DNA from 2 places in the Rhizobium sp. BK512 genome. Region 1 is predicted to be linked to the other one. Evidence: riboswitches for the same ligand, from Rfam matches in the RefSeq annotation. Region 1 holds a riboswitch; the other holds the start of a gene.
What was found. Region 1 has a riboswitch for thiamine pyrophosphate ahead of thiM (hydroxyethylthiazole kinase). Riboswitches for the same ligand answer to the same signal wherever they lie in the genome.
Positions count from the first base shown of each region.

Region 2: another riboswitch for thiamine pyrophosphate. It lies ahead of FHX06_RS25190 (YkoF family thiamine/hydroxymethylpyrimidine-binding protein); the one in region 1 lies ahead of thiM (hydroxyethylthiazole kinase).

Region 1 is NZ_JACIAS010000003.1:421,218-428,082, forward strand. It holds gene FHX06_RS12830 (ABC transporter substrate-binding protein) at 1-564, opposite strand, end outside; gene FHX06_RS12835 (glycoside hydrolase family 3 N-terminal domain-containing protein) at 609-1,631, opposite strand; gene FHX06_RS12840 (GNAT family N-acetyltransferase) at 1,658-2,137, opposite strand; gene thiD (bifunctional hydroxymethylpyrimidine kinase/phosphomethylpyrimidine kinase) at 2,321-3,133, opposite strand; gene thiE (thiamine phosphate synthase) at 3,130-3,765, opposite strand; gene thiM (hydroxyethylthiazole kinase) at 3,762-4,562, opposite strand; TPP riboswitch at 4,614-4,712, opposite strand; gene FHX06_RS12860 (aldehyde dehydrogenase (NADP(+))) at 4,871-6,394, opposite strand; gene FHX06_RS12865 (DUF4139 domain-containing protein) at 6,617-6,865, shown strand, end outside.
Region 2 is NZ_JACIAS010000007.1:378,609-385,473, forward strand. It holds gene FHX06_RS25175 (ABC transporter substrate-binding protein) at 1-328, opposite strand, end outside; gene FHX06_RS25180 (ABC transporter ATP-binding protein) at 336-1,091, opposite strand; gene FHX06_RS25185 (ABC transporter permease) at 1,088-1,879, opposite strand; gene FHX06_RS25190 (YkoF family thiamine/hydroxymethylpyrimidine-binding protein) at 1,893-2,501, opposite strand; TPP riboswitch at 2,492-2,605, opposite strand; gene FHX06_RS25195 (NADPH-dependent FMN reductase) at 2,793-3,368, opposite strand; gene soxR (redox-sensitive transcriptional activator SoxR) at 3,450-3,914, shown strand; gene FHX06_RS25205 (SDR family NAD(P)-dependent oxidoreductase) at 4,002-4,772, shown strand; gene FHX06_RS25210 (ArsR/SmtB family transcription factor) at 4,874-5,215, shown strand; gene FHX06_RS25215 (LysR family transcriptional regulator) at 5,287-6,180, shown strand; gene FHX06_RS25220 (formate dehydrogenase subunit gamma) at 6,318-6,797, shown strand; gene FHX06_RS25225 (formate dehydrogenase beta subunit) at 6,794-6,865, shown strand, end outside.

The DNA of each region.
Region 1 (6,865 bases):
TTCGGTCAGCGGACCGCTGCCGACGGGATTTTCGTTGGCGTAGGTGACCGGATCGGCAACATCCTTCCAGACATGCTCGGGCACGATCGGCAGCTGCGACAGCTGTTCGGCGGCAAGCGAGCTTGGATTGGCGAGCGTGAAGCGGACTGTCTGGCCATCGACCGCCTGTACATCGGTGATGAAGGTCCAGATGCTGACGAAATCGAGGGCCGGGAACTTCTTCAGGTAGTCGTAGGTAAACTTCACGTCGGCCGAGGTCAGCGGCTGGCCGTCCGACCACTTCAGGTTCGGACGCAGCTTGAAATCGATGCTCTTCAGGTCGTCGGAGAGCTTGAAGCTTTCGGCCAGGCGATAGACCGGCTTGTTGCTGTCGAAGCGGTTGAAGATGACCAGTGGCTCATAGATGAAGTCGAGGGTCGACTGACGCGACGAAGTCTGGTTGAACGGGTTGAAGTTGCGCACCCAGGTGGTTGCCGGCTCGATATTGGCCGTGAGGACGGTCTGCGCGACGGCCGAGCCCGATAGCATCGTCAGGGCTGCAGCCGCTAAAAGATATTTCTTCATTACAAATTCCCCTTTTCTTATGAGGTGAAGAATACGCGCGCTGGTCAGGAGACCAGTGCGCTTGCAAACATCGATTCGACTTCCGCATGGGCAGCGCGATAGTCGATCTTGAGAGTGCCGAGGCGGGCCTTGCCGGCGGCGATACGCTTCTGAGCGGCTTCCGTCATCGGGCGCGCGGCCTTGGCCGCAGCCTCGCTCTCCTTGACGTCGCCATGGCTGTGAAGCGCAATGTCGAAACCGGCATCGAGAACCTGAGCGACGCGCTCGGGCAGAGTGCCCTGCAGCGATTCCATGAAGATGCAGTCGGAGATCAGAACGCCGTCGTAACCCATGTCCTTGCGGATCACGTCATGCATGATCGGCGAGATGGAAGCCGGCAGCTCGGCATCGTAAGCGGAGTAGACGACATGGGCGACCATTGCCCAAGGCGTGTCCTTCAGCGCCACGAAAGGCTTGAAGTCGGTTGCGGTCAGTGTTTCGCGCGAGGCGTCGACGACCGGGCGTTCCTTGTGGGAATCGAGCGTGGCGCGGCCGTGGCCCGGAATATGCTTCATGACCGGCATGTTACCGGTTTCGAGCAGGCCATCGACCACTTCGCGGCCCAGTGCAGCGATGAAATCCGGATCGGGGCCGAAGGAGCGGGCGCCGATCACCGCGCTCGTTGTTTCGAAAACGAGATCGAGAACCGGCGAGCAGCCGCTCGACAGGCCGAGTTCGGTCATCATCACACCCATGGCCTGGGTGGACAGACGCAGCGCCTTCTTGCCGACCTCGAAGTCATGGCGCGCAAGCTCGGCGAACTGGCCGAAGCTGCGGAAAAGCGGCCAGGGGCCGGCATCCATGTGCTGCACACGGCCGCCTTCCTGGTCGGTAAAGACGGGCGCATCGTCGCGGCCGACGGCCTCGCGGAAACGGTCGATCAGGATCTTTGCCTGCTCCGGATTGCGCAGGTTGCGGCGGCCGACGAAGAGGCCAAGCGGATTGGTCTCGCGGAAGAGGGCGAATTCGTCGTCCGAAAGCGTCGGATTGGGAAGGCCGACGAAGAGAGCAAGCGGGGTCGAGGACACTATTTCAAAACTCCGATATCAGATGGTCATTTCGGCGGGCTTCGCAGCATGCCTTCGTAAATGCCCTTGTCGGGGGCGGGAATTTCGACCGCGCCGGCGGTCTTGACGTAGAAATCGACGGGGCCGGCATCGCCGATGAAGGCGTAGGCGTGGCCCAGCGTCTTCATGGTCTGCAGGCAGGCGGAAAAGAGGGCGAGGCCAATGCCCTTGCCGCGTGCGGCCGGATCGACGCCAGTCGGGCCGAAGAAGCCGCGGGCGGTCGTGTCATAGCAGGCAAAGCCGAGCAGCTTGCCATCCTCGACGGCGATCAGGCAGGCAACAGGCTGGCGGGAAAAGGCGACGCTCACTTCGCTTGCCCAGTTCTCGCTGAAATGTTCCCGCACCCAGGTAACGACGACATGAAGTTCCGGCGGCAGGGCTGGACGGATCACGATGCCGATGGAGCCGGCCTTCTCTTTCAGTTCGGCGAGCTTCGTGGAATATAAGCTCACAAGCAGGTCCGACACCCGAATTCCTCCAATTATTCTGTTATTACGGAATGTATCCCTTTTTAATGACATAACTTTCGATATCCGAGCGGCCATGTCAACAGGCTTTTTGGCAGGCAATCCTGGTTCAACTGGGGGTAGGCAAAACAAAACGGCCCGGTTTGACCGGGCCGCTGGGCATTATCGGGTCTGTGATCCGGCTCAGAGCCCGGCGTCTTTCCACAGGGCATGGAAATGATGAACCGGTCCATGGCCAGAGCCGACTGCCAGCTCGCCCGCGGCAGCGACTGCTTGCGCAAGATAGGTTTTCGCAGTCGAAACAGCTGCTTGCGGCGAAGCACCCTTTGCGAGTTCGGCGGCGAGTGCGCTGGAAAGTGTGCAGCCGGTCCCGTGTGTATTCTTCGTGGGGACGCGTTTCGCCTCGAACCAATGCCGGCCGGAGTCGGTTGCCAATATGTCGGGACTTTCATTGCTCTCGAGATGACCGCCCTTGACCAACACAGCGGCAGGGCCGAGCGCTCGCAGGCGCTCGGCTTGCGAGGCCATCTGCTCGCGGCTTTCGGCAACCTCTTCGTGCAGCAGCGCTGCGGCTTCCGGCAGGTTGGGGGTGAGCAGCGTCGCAAGCGGCAGCAGGTGCTTCGTCAGCGCATCGACAGCCTGCGGGTCGAGGAGTGCCGCTCCGCCCTTGGCGATCATGACAGGATCGACGACGATGGGAATGCCGCGATGAGGCGCCAGCGCCTCGGCAACGGCTTCGGCAATGCCGGCATTGGCGATCATGCCGATCTTGACCGCATCGACGCGCACATCGGCAAAGACCGCCTTGATCTGCTGGGCGACGAAGTGGGGCGGGACAAGATGCACGCCCGTCACCCCTTGCGTATTCTGCGCCGTCAGGGCCGTCAGCGCCGCCATGCCATAGACGCCGCGAGCAGAGAAAGCCTTGAGATCGGCCTGGATGCCGGCGCCACCGGATGGATCGGAGCCGGCGATAGACAGGACGTTGCGGATCATCGGCGGACCTTTCGGATTTCCTCGGCGATGCGGATCGTCGCGGCTCGCGGGTCCTGCGTGCCGCAGATCGCCGAGACGACAGCAAGCCCATCGGCTCCGGCCGCGAAGACGAAAGTGACATGCTCGCTCTTCAAGCCGCCGATTGCAACCGTCGGAACGGGGGCGGTTTTCACCAGTTTCGCCAACCCATCAAAGCCGATCGGCTGCTTGTGGTCTGCCTTGGTGGGTGTCGCAAAGATTGGGCCGATGCCGGCATAGTCGACGATAGCGGGATCGATGGCCGCTGCCAGCGCTTCGCTCTCGGCTGACAGGCCAAGGATCATGTCCGGGCCGATCATCGCCCGGGCGGTAGCTGGCCCCATATCATCCTGGCCGATATGCAGCCCGCCGGCGCCGATCGCGATGGCTGCCTCGACGTCGTCGTTGACGACGAGCAAAGCGCCGGTATCCTTCAGGATCTCCTTCAGCGCCAGACCGGTCTCGATCATCCTTGCCGTCCCGCCATGCTTGTCACGAAGCTGCACCATCGTGGCGCCGCCGGCAACGGCAAGCCGCGCCGTCTCAACCATACCGATATCGGCGCAGAGATCGGGATCGAGGACCAGATAGAGGGAAAGATCGAAGCGTTTCATGCGGCGTTGATCCTGACTTTTGCATCGAGCCTTGCTCCATCGAGCGCGGCGAGCTGATCGAGGAACCGCCAGGAGAAGGAGCCGGGGCCGGCAGCATCCTTGGCCGCCTCTTCACCGGCAACCGCGAAGGTAGAAAGTGCCGCGACAGCGGCTGCGAAGGGGTCGGCGGGAATGGTTGCGGCAAAGGCGCCGGTGAGGCAGGTGAGCGAACAGCCGAGCGCAGTCACCTGCGGCATCAACGGCGAGCCGCCTTCAATGCGCAGCGCCTGCGCACCATCGGTCACGAAATCCACCACACCGGTGACGGCGACGACCGCTCCATGCCGTTCGGCAAGCAGCCGGGCGGACGCCTCGGCCTGCTCAACCGGGTCGCGGCTGTCGACGCCTTGGCCGCGGCTCTCGCCACCGGCAAGCGCGATGATCTCAGAAGCATTGCCGCGGATGATCGTCGGGCGAAGCGCCAGCAGATCGGCAACCGCCTTACGGCGGAAGGATGTCGCATAATGGGCAACCGGATCAAGGACCCAAGGTTTGCCGCTCGCGTTTGCAGCCCTTGCCGCCGCATGCATGCCGTCGATCCACTGGGTGGAGAGCGTGCCGATATTGACGGTCAAAGCGCCGGCGATTGCGGCAAACTCGCCGGCTTCTTCGGCGGCGTGGACCATGGCAGGCGATGCACCTGCCGCAAGGACCACATTGGCGGCGATGTTCATGGCCACGTAATTGGTGATGCACTGCACGAGCGGCGGCTTCGCCCGCATCGCCGTCAACAGTGCTCCGGGTGTCTTGTTCTCCATAGTACCCCTTTCAGGCGGGGCAGGCGCGGGAACGATCATGCGATGAAGCAGATGGCGACCCAAGCGACTCCCTCCGCCGGCATTATCCGGTTCAGGTTCGAAGGGTGCTTCTCAGCCCGCTTTCGGAAACGGGCGCCCCTGTCTCTCAACAGAACTCTTTCTTGCAGAGAATGGCGTCGCTGTCATCGGCAAAATGACGATTTTGAGACTGAGGTTTTGCCAATGCGTACCACGGGCCGCCTGAGCGCCCGTGGTGCAATTTTCAGATGCCGGTTCTTTGGGTTTAAGGTCCGGCTGCTATACTGCGATCAACGCAGCGGCGCTGGAAGCAGGTTCGTCGTAAAGTCCTGATACGAAACCGGGCGCAGGAACCTGTAGATGGCGAGCGTCCCGACGGAGGTGGATCTGCCATCGGCCGTTGCCGGGTAGGGGCCGCCGTGCACCATAGCGGGCGATACTTCCACGCCGGTTCCGAAGCCGTTCACGAGCAGGCGTCCGGCAAGCATTTCCAGCTTTGGAACGAGGCGCTTGGCGTCCTGTTCGTCTTCGCTCGTAATGTGAAGGGCAACGGTCAGCTGGCCTTCGAGGCCGTCGAGGACGCGCTCGAGTTCGGCGAGATCACGGCAGCGCACGATAAGGCCGGCTGCACCGAAGACCTCGTCCTGCAGCTCGTGATGTGCAAGGAATGCAGCAGCTGTCGTCTCGAAGAGAGCGGCCGTGCCTTCGAATTCGCTGCCGGGCTTGCCATTGGCAACGAGCCGGACTTCGGGATGTTTTTCCAGCCGGGCAACGCCATCGCAGAACGCCTTGGCGATGGAGCCTGTCAGCATCGTCTGGGCGCCGACATCGGGCAGAAGCTCCCGCGCCTTGGCAATGAACGTGTCCAGGCCTTCGCTGTCGACGGCGAGAATGAGGCCGGGATTGGTGCAGAACTGCCCGGCACCGAGGACAAGCGAGCCTACGAAAGCCGTTGCGATCTCCGCCGCGCGGGTTTCCAGCGCGTTGGGGAAGAAGATGACCGGGTTGATGCTGCTCATTTCGGCATAGACCGGGATCGGCTGCTTGCGCTCGGAAGAGATCTTCATCAGCGCAGTGCCGCCGCGGCGCGAGCCCGTGAAGCCGACGGCGCGGATTCTGGCATCGGCCACCAGTTTCTGCCCGACCTCGAAGCCGGTATCGAAGAGGAGCGCAAACGTGCCGGCATGCAGACCAGCCTTGGCAACGGCGCGCTGAACGGCGCGGCCGACCAGTTCCGATGTGCCCGGGTGAGCGGAGTGGGCCTTGACGACGACCGGGCATCCCGCTGCGAGCGCAGATGCCGTGTCACCACCGGCGACGGAGAAGGCGAGCGGAAAGTTCGATGCGCCGAAAACCGCGACAGGTCCCAGAGGAACGTTGCGCAGGCGCAGGTCAGGCTTCGGAACCGGCTTGCGGGAGGGATCCGCGCCGTCGAAGCGAAGCTCCTGGAAGCGGCCTTCGCGCACCTCTTTCGCAAATAGCCGAAGCTGCCCCATCGTGCGAGCGCGCTCGCCCTCGAGACGTCCGCGCGGAAGTCCGGTTTCCGCCATTGCCCGCACGATCAGCTCGTCGCCGATGGCCTCGATCTCGCTGGCGATGGTTTCAAGAAAGGCAGCCCGTGTTTCGAGATCGGTTTCCCGGTAGGACGCGAAGGCCTCCCATGCAAGCCTGGTCGCCTCTTCGACGTCTTCGGCGGAGGCGCCACCGAAAGAGACGGGCAGCGCCGTCCCCGTGGCTGCTTCGACACCGTAGAGCTCGCCGCGCGTGCCGCGCTTCTCCGATCCCGCGACGAGCAGGCTTCCATTGATAGTCATGACGGATTTCCTTTCAAACAGATTCGAGCGACGTATATAGGCGTTCGTCTTCTCAATTTCACGACATCTTTCCCGATATCGCATCGAAGATGGAGATCTCCGGCAGAGACTTGGTCGCGTCTCGACAAGGGCTGGGCGCGAGCTTGCGGAAAAGCAATCGTATGCCGAAATGCCGCCCCTTTTTTACGCTCATTCTCGCTCGGGATTAATCGAGGGGGCTCCATGAAATACGCATCCGTTGTCTGTGCGGCACTTACCGCAGTACTGCTCTCCACAACCGCATTTGCCCAAACCGGGACGATCAAGTCGATCCGGCTGTCGTCAGGCGGAGTTGCCGAATATGTGCGCAGTCTCAATGTCGGAGAGGACGGCAATGCTGTCATCGACGTGCCGACAGATCAGATGGATGACTTTCTCAAGACCCTCGTCGTATCGGGGCCCGCGCCCGTAAAGGGCCTTTCGACCACCGGC
Region 2 (6,865 bases), on a different contig from region 1:
TCTGCACGACGGCATAGACGAGTTTTACATCGGCGCCCGCGGCGCGCTGGGTAAAGGTCTCGATTTCTCCGCAAATCCCGAAATCGGCAACACCATTTGCGACCAACGTGCCGGCACTCGTATCGGCATAGGGCAGGATCTCGACATCGATGCCGGCTGCCTCATAGAAGCCCTTCGCCTTGGCGACATAGATGCCGATATGGTTGGTGTTCGGCGTCCAGTCGAGCGCGATACGCACCTTGTCGGAGGATTGCGCGAAGGCGGTGCGGCCGGCAAGGCTTGCGGCCATGGCGGCAAAAAGGGTCTGTCGGCGGGTGAGAAGCATCAGGACCTCCTCAGGTTCTTTGCGGATGCAGCAATGTTTGAAGAATTTCAGTTTCGATTGCCTGAGCAGCCGGGGAGCCGAGATCTGCAAGCGTCCGCGGTCTTGCGAGCGGCACCTCGAATTCCCTGATCACGGCAGCCGGACGGGCGGACAGAACATAGATACGATCGGACAGGAAGACGGCTTCCCGTACGTCATGGGTAATCAGCAGGGCCGTCCATCGATGACCGGTCCACATGCCCTGCAGCCATTCCTGCATCTGGGTGCGGGTTAGCGCATCGAGTGCCCCGAAAGGCTCGTCGAGCAGCAGCATGTCCTGCCGCTGGATCACTGTGCGCAGCAGGGCCGCGCGCTGGCGCATGCCGCCCGAAAGGGCCGCGGGATAGTGATTTTCGAAGCCGGCAAGTCCGAAGCGTTCAAAGAGCGGGGCGGCCACAGCCCGCGCCTGGCTGCGGCGCATGCCGTGCACTTCGAGGCCGAGGATCGCGTTGTCGATGACGCTTCGCCACGGCATCAGCGCATCGCGCTGAGGCATGAAGGCGAATGCATGCGCGGCCTGCGAGAGCTGGATGCCGTCGAAGACAATCTCTCCCTTGTCGGCCTGCAGCGCCTGTGTCAGCAGCCGCAGGATCGTCGACTTGCCGGAGCCGGATGGGCCGACGATCGAGACGAATTCACCTCTGGCGATATGAAGAGAAATGTCCCTCAGCACTTCCATGCCGTCGAAGGACTTCGACACATTCTTCAGCTCGAGCATCCCGTTCATCGGCGTTTCTCCGCAGGGGATTGCCAGGGCATGACGAAACGCTGCACCGCCAGGGTGAGACCGAAGAGGCAAAGGGTCAGAAGGGCGCTGACGACGACGGCGGCGAGGACGAGATCCGGCCGGAAGTTGTTCTTGGCGTTGAGGATATAGATCCCGAGGCCGCGCGCGGCGCCCGCATATTCGGCGAAGATGGCGCCGACCACGGCATAGGTGATCGAAATACGCAGGCCGGCAAAGAAGAAAGGCATGGCGGAAGGGAGCCGTGCCAGGCAGAAGATGCGCCAGCGACTTGCCTTCATGGAACTCAGAAGCTCGGCAATATCCCGGTCCGTCGCTTCATAGCCCTGAAGCAGGGCGACCAGCAGCGGAAAGAAGGTAACGAGAGCGACGAGCAGAAGCTTCGGCAGCAGCCCGAAACCGAACCAGAGTACGACGAGGGGAGCGATCGCGACCAGCGGCAATGTCTGGCTGACGATGAAGAGCGGCAGCAGCGCACGGCGCATGAATGGCACGAAATCCATCAGTACCGACGAGGCGAAGGCGAAGACGAGCGACAAAGCAAAACCGCCGAGCGTCGCGCCGAGCGTCGGCCAGGTGTTGTCGAGCAGCGCCTGCCTGTTCAGCCAGCCCTGTGTAAGGATACGCGAAGGTGAGGGCAGGATCGAGGGCTTGATGCCGGAGAGATCGACATAGAACTCCCAGATAGCCAGGAAGGCAAGCATGGCGAGAATGGCGGGCAAGGCCCGCCTCAGTGGCGCAAATGTCGAATCCGGTTTCGATAGGGTCATGCCGTCAGGCGTCTCAGGCTTTGCTCGGGCTGTTCGCGGAGACCGTGATATCCAGTGTCACATGACCTTCGGGATCGCCAAAGCGATAGAAAGCTTCATGGATGGTCGCGAAGATCGCGCCGGCGTCACCGCGCAGCTTGGTGCAGAAATTCTTCGAGCGGTCGAATGTGCCCGAGCGCTTCAGGAAGTCGATGCAGCCGTAAATCTCGTCCATATGGGTGCCCGTTCCCATGACATAGAGAGAAAATTGGGCGGCCGTCGGTTGACCAGTCTCGGTCGTATCCCTGACTGCTGCGATCGCTGCCTCCACGCGCTCGGCGAGCGGCTCGGAGCGGCTTGAGGACGGGCCGGCGCCGCAGATCGCATCATCCGGTTCGCCGGGGCAGCCCCGCGAGATCGCGGCGGACAATACGCAATGCTCGCCACTTGCGGCAGCCGAAACGAAGAGATCGCGCATGGCGGCAAACAGCATATCAGGCGGGCCGACCAACAGCGTGGAAATATCATCGGTTTCGATGCGAAGATGATCGCGATAGGGCTCGAGGGCCTTGATCGCGTCAAGGATGATGCCGACGAAATTGCCGGACATCGGATATAGAGACACTTGTGCGCCGGAAAACATTTGGACCTCGCTCCGCTGGCATTACCCAGATCAGCTTTAAAGGGTCCGGAGGCATGCGCCTCACATCTCAGCCCCGGCAATTCGGAGCTCCCCCGTGAAATTGTGGCGGAAGCTATCACCGGGCCTGCGATACCGCAACCGTAAAATTCCTACCCGGCTATGCGGTCGGCAAGAGGCGCGTGCAGTCCAGGCGCACTTTGTGAGGTGCCCGAGGGAAACACCCGGACGGAGGTCCTGTCCGGGTGTCCAGCCGGTCCGTACCTGCCAGAGACGGAGCCGGATGTCTTCGTCTCAGGCGGCGACGCCGGCATAGGGCGTGTCGCTGCGGGCGGCGACCAGCGCCTCAGTCCACCACTGCAGCTGGGACATCATTCGGGAAAGCCTGCGCAGAGCGTCCTGCGGATCCTGCAGCCGGCCCTCATTGTCGAAACGGCGCCAGGGGGAATTGAAACTCACGGCATCGCAGATCGTGACGGCGTGAAGCTCCGCAAAAACGAGGCGAAGTTGTTCGACTGCGCGCAATCCGCCGGATATGCCGCCATAACAGACGAAGGCGATCGGCTTTCCGTGCCAGGGTTCGGCGAAGAGATCGATGAGGAATTTCAGAGAAGCGGTAAAGCTGTGGTTGTACTCCGGCGTGACGAGGATGAAACCATCGGCCTGATGAAGCCTGTCCGCAAGCCGCCTTGCCTCCGGATGATGCGGTAAATGCTCTCGCGGCAGTGAAAATGCCAGCGGGTCGATGATGTCGATCTCGAATTGCGGAAAGCGGGCCAGCTCTCTTTCGAGCCACTTCACCACCCTGTCGCAGATGCGTCCCTCGCGCGTGCTGCCGTAGATGACGGCAAGCCTCATGGGTTTGTGCATGCATTGCTCCTTCTTATCTCGGCTTTACGGCCTCGGGAGCGCAGTCTATAAAACCTCAACTAATATTGAGGTCAATGGGTCATGCAGCAGAATCCGGGATTCTCCTTGAGCAAACTTCTGACGGTGGGCGAGGTTGCAGAGCGCAGCGGACTTGCGGTTTCCGCCCTGCACTTCTACGAAGCGAAAGGGCTGATCTTCAGCATTCGCACGCGCGGCAACCAGCGGCGCTACGGCCGCGATGTGCTGCGGCGTCTCGGCATCATCAAGGTGGCGCAACGCGTTGGCATTCCGCTCTCCGAAATTCAGACTGCGTTCGAAACCCTGCCGCAGAGCCGTACGCCGACAGTCGAGGACTGGCAGAGGTTATCGACGCTCTGGAAGGACAATCTCGATATCCGCATCAGGCAGCTCAGCCTGTTGCGCGATCATCTGACGAGCTGCATTGGCTGCGGTTGCCTCTCTATTGACGCCTGCCCGCTGCGCAATCCCTTCGATGTACTTGGCAGACAGGGCGCCGGTGCGCGGCTGCTCGACCCGGGTGCCTAGACCTTCGGGCTTTCTTTTGGCTGATGCCCGCATATGTTAGGCGTGATAGCGCAAGCGGCGGACCGGCCCGCAAATGAGGAGAACTTCGTGTTTCATCCCAAATTATTCGAAAACCGCAATGTCGTCGTGACGGGTGCCGGCCGCGGTATCGGCCTCGAAGTTGCCCGACAGTTTCTGGATTGCGGTGCGCGCGTGCTTGTCCATACCGGGCGCGACGGGGAGCGCGAACTGCCGGATTTTCTGCTGACTGCCGAATCGGAACGCCGGGCCCTGCTTTTGCCGGCGGATTTCCTGCAGCCGGGCGGGGCTGCAAAGTTTGCACGAGAGGCGCTCGATTTCTTCGACAAGGTGCATGTGCTGGTCAACAATGCCGGCACGATGCATGGGCGTTTTCCCGCCGGTGAACTGACCGATGCCGATTATGAGACCGTCGTGCGCCTCAACCAGACGTCGGTGGTGGAGCTCACCCGGGCCCTGCTTCCCGCGCTCCGGGCAGCGCAGGGTGCCGCCATCGTCAACACGGTCTCGATTTCCGCGATAACGGGCGGTAGTCCCGGTTCGGCGATCTATTCCGCATCAAAGGCCTTCGTCGCGACCTATTCGAAGGCGCTTGCCCGTGAGCTCGCGCCTGACGATATAAGGGTTAACTGCGTCTCGCCCGGTACGATCGATACCGATTTCCATACACGCTATTCATCCCGCGAAAAACTGGAACAGACACGCAAGTCGATCCCGCTGCAGCGGCTTGGAACGTCGGAAGATTGCGCTCCGGCCTATCTCTTCCTGGCCGCACCATCGTTGTCCGGCTACATCACCGGTCAGGTTCTGGAGATCAATGGCGGCCAGCTTATCTGCTGATTTGGTTGGACTTTTTTTGGTATTTGACGACTTTTGACCAATTCGCTTCTGCGAATATGATATTGTACTGATCTACCCTGTTACCTCCTTCCGAGAAGCAAATGCCATTGCCTAAACCGAAGCTGGGCATGACCAGCCAGGACTTGCAGAAGCTTGCTGATAAAGCCCACGAGGCAAGTGATCTCCTGAAGGCGCTAGCCCATCAGACCCGGTTGCTCATCCTCTGTATCCTTTCGGAAGGGGAAAAAACGGTTGGCGAGATCGAGGATATCCTTGGTATACAGCAGGCTATGGTGTCTCAGCAGCTTGCGCGACTGAGGCTCGAAGGCCTCGTCAACACGCGTCGCGAAGGACGGCTCGTTTATTACAGCATGGGAAACGAAAGCGTTCTGGCTTTCCTCGAATCACTGTTCAGTCTCTTCCCGGTTGTTGAAAAGGTCTGAAGCCGCAGCTCTTGCGAAGCGGCCCTCAAGCCGCAAAGATAGGCCTCATCCCGAATTCGGCAGGAGGCCGGATGATCGACAAGCTGGAATTCTTCATCGCACTCGCCAATGAGAAACATTTCGGTCGTGCGGCAGAGGAATGCGGCGTTTCCCAGCCCACGCTCTCGGCCGCCATTCGCCAGCTTGAAGATCAGCTGGGGGTCATGCTGGTGCAGCGCGGCTCCCGCTTTCAGGGGTTGACGCCCGAGGGCCAGCGCGTGCTCGAATGGGCCCGGCGCATCGTCGGTGACACGCGCACCATGCGCGAGGAAATGCGCGCCGCCCGCACGGGTCTCTCCGGCCATCTGCGCCTGGCTTCCATTCCGACCGCGCTCGCCATGCTGTCGCGAATCACGACGCCCTTCCAGGAACGGCATCCCGACGTCACCTTCTCCATCGTCTCGCGCAATTCACTGCAGGTGCTGAGCATGCTCGAAAATCTCGAGATCGATGCCGGCATCACCTATCTGGAAAACGAGCCACTCGGACGCGTCACCTCGGTGCCTCTCTATGCGGAACGCTATAATCTCATCACTGCCGCCGGCAGCCCGCTCTCGGATCGCGAGAGTGTGACGTGGCGTGAAGTGGGCGATCTTCGGCTTTGCCTATTGACGGCTGACATGCAAAACCGGCGTATCATCAACCGACATCTGGCCGAAGCAGGCGCGACAGTCCATCCGACGCTCGAATCAAACTCGATGATCGTGCTTTTTTCACATGTGCGGACCGGCCGCTGGGCGAGCATCATGCCGCATAACGTCGCGAAATCATTCGGTTTCCCTGTGGAGATCCGAATGATTCCGATCACCGAGCCGGAGGCGCACCATCTTGTTGGCCTTGTCGCTCCCTTTCGAGAACCTTTTACGCCGCTCGTCTCCGCCTTGTTGCACGAAGCAAGAACACTCGTTGAAGACGCCGAATTTTGATAGAAAAAAGCTATCAATCAACGAGACTGCTTTATTGATTGCGACCAGCTTCCCTGAGACAGTTCGACAGAATTCGCAATGACATGGGGAGTTTTGCGGTTTTCAAGGAATTCGCAGGTCGCAAGGGAGAGCTGCTGATGAACATACGTGTCGCCCAGGGCGATATCACCGGACGTATCCGCTCGATCGTTGACGATCTTCGATCCCTCGAAGGACCACTCCTTCCTATTCTGCATGAAATCCAGGAGCAGTTCGGATACGTGCCGCAGGAAGCCTTGCCGGTTATCTCCGAGGAGCTCAACCTTTCCCGCGCCGAGGTCCACGGCGTTGTAACTTTCTATCATGATTACCGCGATCATCCCGCCGGCCGGCACGTGCTGAAACTCTGTCGCGCCGAGGCTTGCCAGTCGATGGGCGGCGATGCACTGGCCGAGCGTATCAAAGCCCTGCTCGGCATCGATTTTCATCAGACGACACTCGACGGCAGCGTCACGCTTGAGCCGGTCTACTGTCTTGGCCTCTGTGCCTGTGCGCCAGCCGCCATGCTGGATGGCGAAGTGCATGGCCGGGTCGATGGCGAACTGGCCGCTGAGCTCGTTGCGGAGGCACGTCGATGACTGTGAAGATTTATGTTCCGCGCGATGCCGCAGCGCTCTCGCTCGGGGCCGAGAAGGTGGCAACGGCG